DNA from 2 places in the Cupriavidus sp. PB-02 genome. Region 2 is predicted to be linked to the other one. Evidence: predicted binding sites of a transcription regulator. Region 2 holds the regulator's gene; the other holds the start of a gene.

Region 1 (7,384 bases), 1.3 Mb from region 2:
GGTTGAGCAAGCGTTGGAACAGTTTTCGCCCGGGGCTCTCAATTCCCTTGTGGCAGTAGTAGCTCAGTGTCACGACTGCGGCTAGTGTTGCGATCGTCGATATTGCTGCGGCACCGGGGATGGAAATTGAATGGAGGAGTCCTCCAAGTTGATACTGTGCGGCAACGAAAGGGTGGTGCAGAAGGTAAATCGAGTATGACCAAACGCCAAGCATATAAACTGCTTTACTGCTGAGGATTCTTGCCACAATGTTGTGCTTGTAGGATAGGCCAATTATCAAGACGGGAAAAATCAACACCACCGCTACGTCAGTGTCCTGCACGCACAGGAGGCCAATTACGGTAGCAGCAAGGGTGGTCGTAACTGTAGTGCTACCCACAATCCTTTCCATTTCTCCTGTCTGCCGAACACGATAAGCCAGGACGCCAAGCACAAAACCACTCAGGCATCGCACAATTGGGCCAATCGAATCGAACCAATATAGCGCGAGTGGGCCATCGCGGGTATCTTGTGAGCCCAACACGAGAGGCGAATCCATTACCGAAATCGCCACAAGTGCAGAGACGCAGATCAAGCCGGCAGCAACGGCGAATGCCCTACGGCTATACAGGACGTTTCGGACAATGAATGGAAATAGAAGATAGGCAGCCCATTCTGTGCTGATTGACCATGATGCCAACACAATCGGCATGGCTAGGCCCCATGCCTGCATCATGAGCAAATTCACTACGAAGACGAGTAGAAAATTACTCCCATAAAAACCCGTAACTCCCTTGAGCAGGATGAGCGTTGCCGTGGTAATAGTGAGGAGCAGATAGAGCGGGTAAAGACGTGCAATTCTCTTGATCAAGAAGGCACGATAGGCGATTCCGGAAAATCCGTTGCGAAACATCTCGGCGTAGGTCAATGCCATGACGAAGCCGCTCAGGACAAAGAACAGATCGACTGCTAGGTATCCGTGGAGGATGAACGTCGGAGTTTGTTCGTTGCCTATGGGTCTATGTACATGAAGGATTGCCACGTACATTGCAGCGATGCCTCGGAGACCCGTTAGTGACCTGATTTCGTTTTGCATTTTCGGCTCACCCTCGCTCTAAACTGGCGGATTCTGGCGGCCATGTTACGCGTTCGCTCACGAATCAGTACCATCCATTTGGCTGAGTCGTAGATGGGAGAGTTTCCCCTCGATAGGAGGGTGCCAGCGGACAACGCTGGCACGCGCGCACCCCGCGCGCCTCGACTCGCCTCTTTTGGCGACACGGCGCTGTGGGTCAACTACAAGCAATTTGGCGCGACGCCAATCCTGCTAATCGGCCTGGCGCTGATCGCCCGCAGCATCGTCAATGTCAGGCCAGCGGCTCGCGCGTGAACTTGCCCAGCCTGTGGTAGCCAGGCACCTTGATCTTGCGCCAATCGTCGGATGCGCCGCCCCGGTATAGGCTGCCGGCGCGCTTGGCGACGATGCCCTCCATGCCGAGGGCCCGCACATGCTGATAGAGCCATTCGCCATCGTCCACGGCGCTCACGTACAGTAGGCCCACGGTCACCCCGTCCAGCAGCTTCTGCAGCGCCGCTTTGCGTTTCTCGATGGGCCAGTCTCGGATGTCCCGCCCGCGCAGGACCAGAAGGTCGAAGGCGGCGAGGGCGACAGTGGGCGCGCCGCGATACCAGCGCCTGCGCAGGGCCCGCGCATGGAAGGCGTTGAAGTCGGGGCGGCCGATGTCATCGAACACCACCCCCTCGGCGTCGAGCACGCAGTCGGCGGGCAGGGCCGCCAAGGGGGCGTGCAGTTCAGGGAACCAGCTGGTGGCGTCGCCACCTTCACGCAGGCGTACTGCGGGGTTTCCCGTCCGCGCCAGCAGGCGATATCCGTCGTATTTCAGTTCGTAGAGCCAGTCGTCACCGTGCGGCATCACGCCGCGCTTGGCCAGCATCAGGGGGAAGCTGGCCAGGTTCAGGTGCGCGGCCTCGCGCGGCGGCATGGCGTCAGCCCTTCACATCGCGCGTGTCGTGGCCGAAGCTGTTGCGTTGGCGGATCTGTCCATCGCGGCCGTGGATCAGCAGCTCGACCTTCATCTGCTTTGCTCTCTCGGTACCCGCGGCAACGGCTGCTTCCTGGGTCTCGAACGTTTCCTTGCCATGGCCGCCTTCAACCTCAACGGCCCAGCCGTCACCGGCGGGTACAACGTGGATGTTCTGTCCAGGCATGGCTTGTCTCCTGAAGTTATGGAGCCAGTCTCCGCGCGCCGCGCGGGTGCCGGTATCAGTCGCCGTCCGACAGCGTGCCAGTGCGAGGTAGCGTTCGGTGCACCTTCTCAACCACCCGTCGATGCTTGTCCTGGGCCTCATTCCAGGTCGCGGAGTGGTAGGTGTGATCTAGGCCATTGCCCTTGAGGATGGTCCAGAACGTCGGCGGCTTGTCATCGTGCATGCTGGCCCAGCACGAGAAATAGGTTCGAACGACGACGCCATACTCCGGCAGCTCGTCGCGAAGTGCGTACTGCTTGCCGAAGCTGACCTCCCAGTCGACCTTGACACCGAAGTCGAAGACACGAACGGGGTTGCCGCTGTCGTCGAGGATATAGATCCGGTCCCAGTCCTCAGGGATGGAGTAGTCCGTCTTTTCCATGGGCCGACAGCGCGTGTCAGTTGACCCTGTCCCAGGCGTCCCGGATCGCGCCGAACGTGATCGGCAGCACGTCGCTGCCCGTGAAGTCAGCCGGGCTGTCGTCCTTGGGATATCCCAGCAAGGGCGACGCCTTGAGCATGCGCAACAGCGCCGGCGAGTGTTTGCCGGACTGGCCGACCTCGTGCATCAGCTCATCTTCGATCTGGTGAATCAGCTTCCAGGTCAGGATGCCGGCGGCACGGTGCTTGGCGACGATCGCAGGCGCGACTTCAACGATTGACGATTCTGCTGCTTTGATGTGGTCCATGGGCGTGGTTAGTACTGTATATGCATACAGTATAAATGCCGTTCGCACGGCGTGGGAAGGGGGATTCCGTCCGTATGGCTGTATGAAAATACAGCACTGTATGACCACTGTATTTTAGGGAACCCCGAAATTTTAATTAGGGAAGCCGTTAGGGAATGAAAAAAGCGGCTTAGACGTCACCGTCTAAGCCGCTGTTTCAATTGGGTTTTTCTGGTCGGGGCGACATGATTCGAACATGCGACCCTCTGATCCCAAATCAGAACGTCTGCCAAACTGCTGCCTCGGACTCGCTTAACTATGTGGCGTAAGGCTGGTATCGTTACGTCACATCTCGATTACGAATAAACCATGGCTTTTTACTGGGTTAATCAAGGGCAGTCTTACGAGGCTGAGCGGGTAGCGAATTGCCTCTGGGCACCTATGTGGGACAAGAAAGGTCGTACGCCGGCACACTGGGCAACCATGCAGGAACTTGTCCCAGGTGACATCGTCTTCAATCACTTTCAAGGTACGGTGAAAGGCTGGTGCGTTGTGGAATCGGCGGCAGTCAGTGAAGCCCGGCCGTATTCGGGATCGACCCGGTATGACCCTACTCTGGGGGGGCAACTAGCGCTCGCCACGTATGCTGTGGCCACGAAAGCGCTCTCTCGCAAAGAGTTGTTCGCCATTCCGGGTGTTGAGAGTGGGCTGAGGGAGAAGAGCCGGCCGAAGGTGATGAAGGGGCAAACTCAGCGGTTCAATAGCTTCTACTTGTGTGCGATTGATGAAGTGACTGGGGGGCTCATCCTTGCCGCTTTAGAGGGCAAATCGCCTGGGAGCCGGCCCGTAATCCCTAAGCCTAAGCTGTCTGCGACAACAGTGAAGCGATTGCATGATGCTCGTATCGGGCAAGGGCAGTTTCGCAGAGATCTGATGGATCGTTGGGGGGCAAAGTGTGCAATTACAGGGCTGGGCATCCTGGATTTGCTAATTGCGTCTCACATAAAGCCCTGGAAGTCCAGTTCCCATGATGAGCGGTTGGACGGGAGCAACGGGTTGCTTCTTGCGGCCGGCGTGGACAAGGCTTTTGATAAGGGGCTAATCAGTTTTGACGAAGACGGAAACCTACTTGCTGGGAAGCTCACGGGCAATGATCTTGCAGCCATTGGTCTGCACGAGGCGCCAGAGAGCTACCGGCTAGATGGGTTGACAGAATGGGAACTTAAATACTTGGCCCATCACCGGGATGTCATCTATGCATCCGGCAGTTCTTCTAATAAGAAGGGTGTTGCTACCCGGAGAGCCGCACGGAAGCGTGCCTGATTTGTACGCACACAATTAGAAAGGAAGCCTGGGAGACCGCTCTCAGCTTGGGTTTGCAGCGGTTAGCCCGGCTGCATGGGGTGCAGGTGGTCGGAGGTTCAAATCCTCTCGCCCCGACCAGTATTGACAAGGCCTAGCGAGTTTTACTCGCTAGGCCTTTTGTCTATTTTGGGCGCAAGTGTCTGACTTGACCGCTTCATGGCGACAGGTTTGACGTGCTCAACCTCTCGCGCCTTGGTGCAGTGCGCAGTGATTTCGGCGGTCGTGTGACCCGCCGATGCCTGGGCCGCCGCAGCACCTTCCTGCCGCCCCTTATCCGTCAGCACGTTCGCCCGCAGGTCCTGCAACTCCGACGTCATCTCAATCAGCATCCGCACGCCCGAATCATTCACCGCCTTGGCCGGATGATTGGCGTTCTGCACCGATAGCAGCGCCCGATACTTCTTGCTCGCGTTCGGCTTAGCATTCGAAATGCTTGTTCAAGAAGCGCGCGATATCCTTGGGTCCGACAGACGAGCCACTGGTCATCGACCAGAATGCAGATCTGCTGGCCGGTCGGGGCACATCGTGGATAGCCGCGTTCGAGCGTGACCTGGCACAGGACCTATTCGGCTTTCCGTTGGCGTATTAGCTCCCGGATCGGCGCACACCACGGCGCGGCCGAAGAGCATGGGGTGTTCTTTGGTCATGCTACGATCCAGAGACATTGGAAGAGGAGGCTGCCATGGAAGATGAGCTTTTTGCGACGGACACCCATGTGGCCCGGATAGCCGTGATGGAAACCGCTTCTGGACTGTTCAGAGGCTATGTGTATATCCGCCGGCTGGAAGAAGATCCCGATGCAGAAGTCCCACACCAAACCGTGGAGGATTTCCCAACGAGGGAGGAGGCGAAGGAGGCTGCGACATACCTGGCCACCAGGACGCTGAGAGAACTCGAGTTCTAAGTGGCCCCTCGGGAGTGGTATCAACGCGGGTCGCGTCGGTCATTACCTATACTTTCACAACGGTAAAAGCTGCGTTCGGAGCACCCGCACCGATGGCCTACCTGACCGGGAGATCGACATGGCAAGCTTAAGACTCTTCGTGCGCTCACTGGCGTTGTTGCCCCTGTTGGGGGTGGTTAGCTGCATCTCGGTCAACCGCACCGTCACCGAGCCGCCCGCGCCAAGCGGTCGTACGGTCGTGGTGCCGCCAGGTTCTACCGTGACATGCACGCCTGGTCCGTGCCAGGAGCGTTGACATCCTCTCCTCCCTAAAGTCCCTAAAGGGAGGAGATTCCCTCTGCAGGCGATCGATGTCCCGATCGGGCAAGGATATTTAGCGCAGCGTTCACATCGCGATCATGTACAGCACCGCATCGACTGCATACCCACTGCCTTATTCCAAGGTCTGCGATACCTTTCGGCCTCTCCGGCGGCATCGTGTCACACGAAGAGCAGACCTGGGTGGTGAAACGTTCGTCGACTTCCTCGTACCACGCGCCATGCGCAATCGCCTTGTACGCGAGCATTGTGCGGAAGGACGACCAGCCTGCATCGAGGACGGACTTCGCCATGCTGGTTCTGGCGAGGCTGGCGGCATTCACATTACCCACCGCGATGTAGTCGAAGTCCCGCACGATGCGATGCGAGAGCTTGTGCAGGAAGTCACGCCGCGCGTTGGTGATGCGCGCGTGGACGTTGGTGGCCTGTCGTTTCTTGCGCGCACGCTGCGCTTTGGCAAGGGCTTGCTCAAGTTGGCCAAGGTGGCGCGGATTCCCGATCTTCTCGCCGGTGGAGAGTGTGGCAAGGTCCTTCAAGCCCAGATCGATGCCGACGCCGCGTTCCGGGCAGCGGGCCTGAGTGTCGGCAACTTCAATCACGATGTTCAGGAACCAATTGCCCCGGGCGTCGCGCGAGAAATTCGTGCCGTCCTTGATCTTGCCCTCGGGAAGGGGCCTCGAGTTGAACACGCGAAATGTGCTGCCGGCAAAGCGGAATGCGTCGCCCGAGCGCTTGAGATCCCGGCCCTTGAGCGGCACCCAGCCGAGGGATCTGCGGCCGCGATAGCGCAAATAGGGCCGGCGATGCTGGCTACGCGACTTGGCGTACTGCTCGCAAACCGCATTGACGGTACCCGAATGGATGCCGAGTTCCTTGCTGCTGCCGGTCGTCAGCACGTTCAGATCGAAACCCGTAGGCCATTTTTTGCCCCATTTGAGCGCGTGCTTCTGCGTATCATTGCAGAAGTTCCAGACGTAGTTCACTACGCGGCTCTGCTGATTGAGCAGGAGATAAAGTCAAATCTGGTGTATGAAGGTTGATCGTGGCCGGTCATCAGGCGGCGAGTTTCTGCTGAACCGGCGGATTGTCTTGCGCCGGGGCACCGTCCTTGAAGGGGACGCCCTTCAAGAGCAGTTCGATGTGTTCGGCACCTTTGATGCGGCGCCATGTTTTCTCGGCTTCCTCGATCAGCTTGAAGGCCAGGCCAAGGAAAGTCGCTCGTGACACGCAATTGCGCGTGCGCGTCGTGCGGTGACGCACGGTCGCGAAGGTCGACTCAATCGCGTTGGTCGTGCGGATGTGCTGCCAGTGCTCGGCCGGGAAGTCGTAGAAGGTCAGCAGGCTGTCTCGGTCCTTGGTGAGCACGCCGGTGGCCTTGGGGTACTTGGCGCCGTAGATCGTCGCAAAGCGATCGAAGGCAGCATAGGCATCTGCCCTGGTGGCCGCCATCCAAATCGCCTGCAGATCTGCCTTGGCGCGGCCGTGCTGGGACTTGGGCAAGGCGTTCAGGACATTGCCCATCTTGTGGAACCAGCAACGCTGGGCGCGCGTGGCCGGGAACACCTCCTCCAGGGCAGCCCAGAATCCCATGGCGCCATCGCCGACCGCCGCCAGCGGGCCAGCCTGCAGGCCGCGGGATTTCAGGTCCAACAGTACTTCCACCCACGATGCCTTCGATTCCCGATAGCCGTCACCGATCGCCACGCGCTCCTTCCTGCCGTCTGGCGTAACGCCGATGATGACCAGCAGGCATTGCCCGTCCGATCCCTCGCTACGCAGACCCGTGTGGATGCCGTCCACCCACCAATACACATGGCGCGCCGCCGACAGATCACGCTGATTCCAGCTCGCATGCTCGTCTGCCCACTGCGCCTTCAATCGG
Region 2 (7,384 bases):
ATCGCATGTGTCAGCCGCGGCCAGTCTTCGTCCAGCAGGCGGCCAGTACGTAGCCGGTGCTGGTCGAGGCGGCCTACCGAGCCGAGCATACGCATGGCCAACTGGGTGCCCGCCATTTCCATCGAGAACACTGCCACCGGCAAGCCCTGCTCCACCGCCACGTGTTCGCCGATGTTCAGCGAGAACGCCGTCTTACCCATCGAGGGGCGGCCGGCCACGATGATCAGGTCACCACCCTGCATGCCGCTGGTCATCTTGTCCAGGTCGATGAAGCCGGTCGGCACGCCGGTAACGTCGGTGGTGGAATCGCGGTGGTACAGCTCGTCGATGCGCTCGACCACCTGGGTCAGCAGCGGCTGGATTTCCTGGAAACCCTTCTGTCCGCGCGAGCCTTCTTCGGCAATCGCAAAGACCTTGGATTCGGCCTCGTCGAGCAGCTCACGGACTTCACGCCCCTTCGGCGCAAAGGCCGCCGAGGCGATATCGTCCGCCACCGTCACCAGCTTGCGCAGCACCGAGCGCTCGCGCACGATCTCCGCATAGCGGCGGATATTGGCCGCGCTGGGCGTGTTCTGCGCCAGCGAATTCAGGTACGCCAGGCCGCCCACCTCCTCGGACTTGCCGGCGACCTGCAGCATCTCGTACACCGTGATCACGTCGGCCGGCTTGGTGGCCGAGATCAGCCGGGCGATGCTCTGGAAGATCATCCGGTGGTCGAAGCGGTAGAAGTCCGCCTCCGACAGGAAGTCCGCGATGCGGTCCCAGGCGGCGTTGTCCAGCAGCAGGCCACCCAGCACCGATTGCTCGGCTTCGATGGAGTGCGGCGGGACCTTGAGATTCTCGAGTTGGGAGTCGGCGACGGGCGCGTTCATGGGGAGGGATTATAACGGCGGGCGGACGCACTTCGCCGGACATTTGGCGCTTGCGGTCGGATTACATTCCGGTATCAGCGCAGGCACGGCCTGCGGAGTGCCGCGGGGGTACCGCAACCGTGGCGCGATAGGGACGCCGGCAACAAAAAAGGCAGGAGCCGGGGCTCCTGCCTTCTTGCTTGCAGTGCTTGCGGTGCTTCGGCCGGCGCCAGGGCGCAGGCGAGGCTGCAGAGCTTAGACCTGCTCGCCCAGCACCGACACGGTAACGTCGACCACGACGTCCGTGTGCAGGGCAACGCTGACCGGGTGGTCGCCCACCGTCTTCAGCGGGCCGTTCGGCATGCGAACCTGCGACTTCTCGACCTTGAAGCCTTGGCCTTCCAGGGCCTCAGCGACGTCGGCGTTGGTGACCGAACCGAACAGGCGGCCGTCCACACCCGACTTCTGGCTGATCTGGACGGTCAGGCCGTTCAGCTTCTCGCCTTCGGCTTGCGCGGCGGCCAGCTTCGCGGCAGCGGACTTTTCCAGCTCGGCGCGCTTGACTTCGAACTCGGCGATCGCGGTTTGCGTGGCGCGGCGCGCCTTCTTCGACGGGATCAGGAAGTTACGCGCGTAACCGTCCTTCACCTTGACGATGTCACCCAGGTTGCCCAGGTTGATGACTTTTTCCAGCAGAATGACTTGCATCGTGTTTTCTCCGTTACGGACCTAGGGCCTATCAGTTCTTGTGCAGGTCGGTGTACGGCAGCAGCGCGAGGAAACGCGCACGCTTGATCGCCGTATCCAGCTGACGCTGATAGTGGGCCTTGGTACCGGTCAGGCGGGCCGGCGTGATCTTGCCGTTGTCGCCGATGAAGTCCTTCAGGGTGTCCAGATCCTTGTAGTCGATCTGTTCCACGCCAGCCACGGTGAAGCGGCAGAAGCGCTTGCGCTTGAACAGCGGGTTCTGTTGCTGGAAGCGCTTCTTGTTCTTGTTGTCACGTTTGATGAATGCCATGATTCAATCCTTTTCGAATGCTTTACATCCGGTGATGTGAAAGACGAGAGCCTTGCTGTTGCGGTGCTTGCGGGCGAGGAATCCTTCGCAGTCCAGCAGCGTGCCGAGCGGTAGTCGCTCAAGCCGCTGGCCGACCGGCCCGATCCCCATCGCTGCGATGGCAAACTCGACCTGGCGCGGCGTTTCCGCCTCGACGGCCTCGCCGCTGTACTGCAGGATGCAGTTCACGACGGGCACCCCGGCCGGGGTATAGCGCAGGGCATCGCGTTCCGCCAAGGTGGCGGCAAGCCGAAGCTGGTTCAACGCGGGGCCTCTTGCTGTTTGCCATCGGTGCCGCCGTGGCCGACGCTGTCAGCCGTGGCACGCACCGCAGTCCGCACTCAGGCGGGCTGGCCTTCGGTGGTCGTTTGCGCGGCCTTGCGGGCTTCTTCGCGCTGCACTTCCTTCATCATCGGCGAAGGAGCGGTCTCGGCCTTCTTGGTCTGCACGATCAGGTGGCGCAGGACGGCGTCGTTGAACTTGAACGCGTGTTCCAGTTCAGCCAGGGTTTCCTTGCCGCATTCGATGTTCAGGCAAACGTAGTGAGCCTTGGCCAGCTTCTGGATCATGTAGGCCATCTGGCGACGGCCCCAGTCTTCCACGCGGTGAACGTTGCCGCTCTGCGAGGTGACGAGCTGCTTGTAGCGCTCGATCATGGCCGGCACTTGTTCGCTCTGGTCCGGGTGGACGATGAAGACGATTTCGTAATGACGCATTGACGCTCCTTTTGGGATTAGCCACCCGGGCGTCACGAGTCCGGTGTGGCAAGGTTGAATAGCCTTAAAGTATAGCCCGGAAGCGGCCGAGCGTGCAAGCCGCCTGCCTGTTGGAGCCCCGGGGCCGCACTGGCTCAGGCCCGGGCGAAGACCGCCTGCAGGCGCGCCGGGTCGCGCGCGAGGCCGGGATCCGCCGCCAGCGCCACCACCAGCAGCACCCGCGCCTTGTACGGGTTGAGGTCGGCCGCGGAGACGAATACGCCATCCGCCGGACTGGGCTGCGGCGGGATCGACACATGACCCGCCATGGTGCGCGAGCTGCGCACGACCGCCACGCCGGCGTCGGCGGCATCGGCCAGCGCGGCCGCGAGCCCTTCATGCACAGAGCCGTTGCCGGCCGCAGCCACCACTAGTCCGTCGACACCGGCCTGCACCAGCGCATCCACGGCTACCCTCCCCGGCTGCGCGTAGCTCGCCACGATCTCCACCGTCGGCCAGGCCTCCGGCATCGGGCCAATCGCCCAGGCAGCGCGCGGCGCGCGGGCGAAGCGCACATAGTCGTCCTGCACGAAGCCCAGCGGCCCACTGGCGGAAACAAAGGCATCAATAGCCGAGGTGTGGGTCTTGGCCACGTCGCGTGCCGCGTGGATCTGCTGGTTCAGCACCACCAGCACGCCCTTGCCGCGCGCATCGGGGTGCGTGGCTACGCGGACCGCGTCCAGCAGGTTCAGCGGACCGTCGGCGGACAGCGAGGTCGACGGGCGCATCGCCGCCGTCATCACCACGGGCACCGGGCACGCCTGCGTCAGGTGCAACGCCATCGCGGTTTCTTCCAGCGTGTCGGTCCCGTGTGTGATGACGATGCCGGCGACATCGGCTTGCGCCGACCAGTGCTCCAGCCGCGCGGCCAGCATGCCCCACAGGGCGAAGGTCATGTCCTTGCTATCGACCTGCGCCACCTGCTCCGCCTCGATACGGGCGACGGACTGCAGCGCCGGCAGCGCGCCCAGCAGCGAGGACACGGGCACGGTCGCCGCCTGGTAGCGCGCGCTGCTGGCGGGATTGCCGGACGCGCCGGCAATGGTGCCGCCGGTGGCCAGGACGACAATGCGAGGCAGTTGGGTCATGGGGGCTCAGGAATTCAATACAGGAGGGATGCGAATAGCCGATTGTAACGGCGGACTTGCCGAGGGCCGCGGCCTGAGCGGTCCACCGGCATGCCTATCCATGCGACAGCCCCGAAAAATTCTGCTTGCGCTCAGGCCGATACTGTATAAAATCACAGCATACTGTTTAAACATACAGTGCCCGGCCCGCCGGATGCAGGATTTCCGATTGTCTCGATCCCTTCGATCCCGACGGAATCCCATGCTCCTGGATCTTCCTGCGCGGCCCTGCACGGAACGGCGATCCCATGGCGACCCTGACACCCCGGCAGCAGCAGATTTTCGATCTGATCCGCAACACGATCCGCCGTACCGGCTTCCCGCCCACCCGCGCCGAGATTGCCGCCGAGTTCGGCTTCTCATCCCCCAACGCGGCAGAAGAACACCTGCGCGCGCTGGCCCGCAAGGGCGTGATTGAACTGACGCCGGGCGCCTCGCGCGGCATCCGCCTGAAGGTGTCGCGCAGCGATTCGGAGATGCCGGACCAGTTCTCGCTGCCGATCCCCGGCGTGATGCAGCTGACGCTGCCGCTGGTGGGCCGCGTCGCAGCCGGCAGCCCCATCCTCGCCGCGGAACATATCGACCGCCAGTACCAGGTCGACGCCTCGGTATTTGACGAACGCCCCGATTACCTGCTGCGCGTACGTGGCCTGAGCATGCGCGACGCCGGCATCCTTGACGGCGACCTGCTCGCCGTGCGCCGCGCCAGCGAAGCCCCCAACGGCAAGATCGTGGTGGCGCGCCTCGGTGACGACGTGACGGTCAAGCGCCTGCAACGGCGCGGCGGCCATATCGAACTGATTGCAGAGAACCCGGACTTCGCCAACATCATCGTGGAGCCCGGCCGCGAGGAGTTCTCGCTGGAAGGCATTGCAGTCGGCCTGATCCGCTCTTCCGGCTTCTAGCCGGGCACCGCGGGCCACAGGCCTGCGCGGGCCCGCCCCCGCTTCCATTGTTTTTTGCAGACGCCGCCCGGCTCGCCGGGTGTTGACCCCGCTTTTGCCTGAAAAAGAGGTGCAGCCATGCCGCAAATCCACCACGCCGCCATCCGCCGTCCGGTCAAGCCCGTGCCGTTCCGCCAGTGCAAGGGCGTGCGCGTCTACCAGGGCGCGCAGCGCCGCACCATGGTCGGCAGCATGGCCGCCATCTGCCGGATGCTGGAACTCGAAACCTCCGACAAGCTCGTTGCCTGATCGACAACGCGCGCCGGCACATGCCGGCGCTGGCGGCCGCCATGCATGTCGTTGCACCTTGGCTGCTGCTTAGCTGCGTGCGCAGGCCTTGGTTTCGGTTTCCAGCTCCTGCGGCGTCAGCTGCGGGAACCATGTGTCGCTCTTGCGCAGTTCCAGCGCCGTTCCATCGGGCTTGGCCGTCAGTGAAATCAGGTAGGCGTACTCGAACTGGCCGGTGGCGTTTACCTGGCCAATCCGGATCTCAGTCTGGCTCTTCGCCGGATAGCTAACGACCGTGGCCTCATCGCCGAGGTTATTGCGCAGGCATTTCGCCACATCGCCCATCTGCGCGGGCGTGAACAAGCGCATCGGAGGGCGCGCGCGAATATCCTTTTCGGACGTGCCGCTGGCGCACCCGGCCATCATTGCCGCGATCGCCACGCTGCAGCCGATCACCTTCGCTCGAACAGACATACCAACCCCTTGGGAATGCAAGGCGGGTATGGTACAGGAGGCACACGGATTTCGCGCGGGCTGCGGACGGCCTGCGCGCCGCCCTGACGCAAGCGCCACACATTGCCGGACATCGACCGATACCTCGACGCGCGGCGCCCGCGCCAGACTGTCGGCATCCACCCCAAAAGAGACCGACCGTGGCATCCCGCAATATCCACGTCATACCCGCCGGCGACCAGGGCTGGGCAGTAGCCGTCGCAGGAAGAAGCCATCGCTGCAGGGACCGAGAAAGCATGGCAGGATCGCGTCGAACTGTTCATTCATGGACGCGACAGGCAGATTCGGGAAAGGAATTCCTTCGGGAACGATCCGCGCAATATCCGGGGCTGACCAGGCTCGCAGAGAGCCAAGGCAATACCTGCGAAATATTCGCGCGACGAAGCAAAACGGGCGCCCTTGCGCGGCGCCGTTTTGGAGAAAACGATTTCCCGTCGCCCGACAGTCACGTCAACCTGCATTTCAATACAGTCCATTGGTGCAGCGGCTTCTAACGTGGCAGCATCCCCCTACAGGCAAAATGAAGGAGAAGACATGAACATTTCGTCGCGCGCCGTTGACGACTTGATCCGCATAGCTACGGCCGGGGGTGGGTTTCGCGTTGACGCTACCGTCCATACACTCGACGACCTGATCAGAATTGCTGCCGCCGCAGGCGCAAAGAGATCGCGTGTCACAGTCGTAGGAGCCTCGATTCACGGCACCGACAGCCTGGTCCGCATCGCGGCCGCAGGCAATGGAGCCGTCGAGTTCTTGGACTAAGTTTTGTAGCTTGACCAGGGTGAGTGCATGCTGCGTTGCCCAGATGCGCGGCGCCTCACCTCACTCTCCGATCTGTCAACTGGTCTGCCTGTGCTGGGCCGGGAGCCCTACGGACATGCCGCGCCAGATCTACCTGGTCGTCATGGCGCTCGCCTTCTTCGGCGCAGTCGCCTTCGGCGCCTATTCCAACTACCGCTGGATGAAGCGGCAGGTAGAGGAATTCTCTCACTGACGCAAACTCCATTGAAGGTCTGACTGGCATCGGACCAAATCATTCTCGTAGCGCTGCAAACTCAGGGCTGACGCATCAATCCTTGTCTCTGCCGCGACCGTTGCCACCATCGGCATCACGATTCCGCCCACGGTCATCACCGCGGTCACCGCCACGGCCATTGCCCCGGCCCTCGCCATGATCGCCTCGTCGGTCCCGGCCGCGATTCTCCGCTCGCTCATCGCCGCGATTCCACCCACGCTTCTCGCCGCGGTTTTCGCCTTGATCTCCACCACGGTTCCAGCTGCGGTTGTCACGGTCGCTCCAATCACGGCTCCTGTTTCGCTTCTCGTCCCGGTCCCAACCTCGATCCCAGTCACCGCCCCACTTTCGGTTGCCGCCGTAGTACCTGCCGCCGTCCCAATCGGAGTAACCGCCGCCGTAAATGGGGCGCGAGTGACCGCGGTGATAGTAGCCGTCATCGTAGGGAGCGACGGCGCAGCCGGTGAGAAGTGCTGCCGTGGCCACGGTGAGCACAAGAAGGGGTTTCATGGTGACCTGCGTTTGCAGTTAGCTAATTTGCCGCAAGGATACCGACGGGCACCTCCCCCTGTTGTAAGAAATCGTGTCCCACTGCGCGAGGTCGCGGCATGATCCGCGACCAGTTTCTGCTCGACATCGCACCCGAAAACATCGTCGATAACTTCGCCGGTGGCTGCGGTGCCAGCTGCGGCATTGAACTCGCTCTCGGCCGGCACGTCGACATCGATCATTGACCCCGCCGATCCCACGCTTGCGTTCGTACGCGAGGCACTGATGCGCATCGGCAAGATGAAGGCTTACCGCCTGCCGCAGCACGCCCAGGTTCGCATGTGCGCCAACAGCGTCAGCCCGCCGATGGCGGCAGCACTGGTAAGCGCCAACGTGCCTGAGATG

Evidence for each region. The regulator LexA, encoded in region 2, represses DNA repair genes until DNA is damaged. The targets are predictions, from matches to a motif close to ACTGTATNNNNATACAGT.
Region 1: the regulator LexA is predicted to act here: its motif matches at 2,950-2,967, upstream of AC10V3_RS07080 (DUF2471 family protein).

The regions. Positions count from the first base shown of each region.
Region 1 covers NZ_CM177694.1:1,456,485-1,463,868, forward strand. The annotation lists gene AC10V3_RS07060 (acyltransferase family protein) at 1-1,075, opposite strand, end outside; gene AC10V3_RS07065 (ATP-dependent DNA ligase) at 1,347-1,982, opposite strand; gene AC10V3_RS07070 (DUF2188 domain-containing protein) at 1,987-2,208, opposite strand; gene AC10V3_RS07075 (hypothetical protein) at 2,264-2,629, opposite strand; gene AC10V3_RS07080 (DUF2471 family protein) at 2,646-2,936, opposite strand; tRNA gene AC10V3_RS07085 (tRNA-Pro) at 3,152-3,219, opposite strand; gene AC10V3_RS07090 (HNH endonuclease) at 3,285-4,238, shown strand; gene AC10V3_RS07095 (hypothetical protein) at 4,382-4,660, opposite strand; gene AC10V3_RS07100 (hypothetical protein) at 4,963-5,184, shown strand; gene AC10V3_RS07105 (RNA-guided endonuclease InsQ/TnpB family protein) at 5,502-6,509, opposite strand; gene AC10V3_RS07110 (IS256 family transposase) at 6,556-7,384, opposite strand, start outside.
Region 2 covers NZ_CM177694.1:2,778,904-2,786,287, forward strand. The annotation lists gene AC10V3_RS12995 (replicative DNA helicase) at 1-872, opposite strand, end outside; gene rplI (50S ribosomal protein L9) at 1,107-1,559, opposite strand; gene rpsR (30S ribosomal protein S18) at 1,591-1,869, opposite strand; gene priB (primosomal replication protein N) at 1,873-2,172, opposite strand; gene rpsF (30S ribosomal protein S6) at 2,250-2,624, opposite strand; gene AC10V3_RS13020 (asparaginase) at 2,759-3,751, opposite strand; gene lexA (transcriptional repressor LexA) at 4,039-4,695, shown strand; gene AC10V3_RS13030 (hypothetical protein) at 4,813-4,983, shown strand; gene AC10V3_RS13035 (hypothetical protein) at 5,053-5,403, opposite strand; partial or broken gene AC10V3_RS13040 (DUF2188 domain-containing protein) at 5,616-5,808, shown strand; gene AC10V3_RS13045 (hypothetical protein) at 5,739-5,936, opposite strand; gene AC10V3_RS13050 (hypothetical protein) at 6,010-6,237, shown strand; gene AC10V3_RS13055 (hypothetical protein) at 6,463-6,765, opposite strand; gene AC10V3_RS13060 (hypothetical protein) at 7,099-7,224, shown strand; gene AC10V3_RS13065 (hypothetical protein) at 7,265-7,384, shown strand, end outside.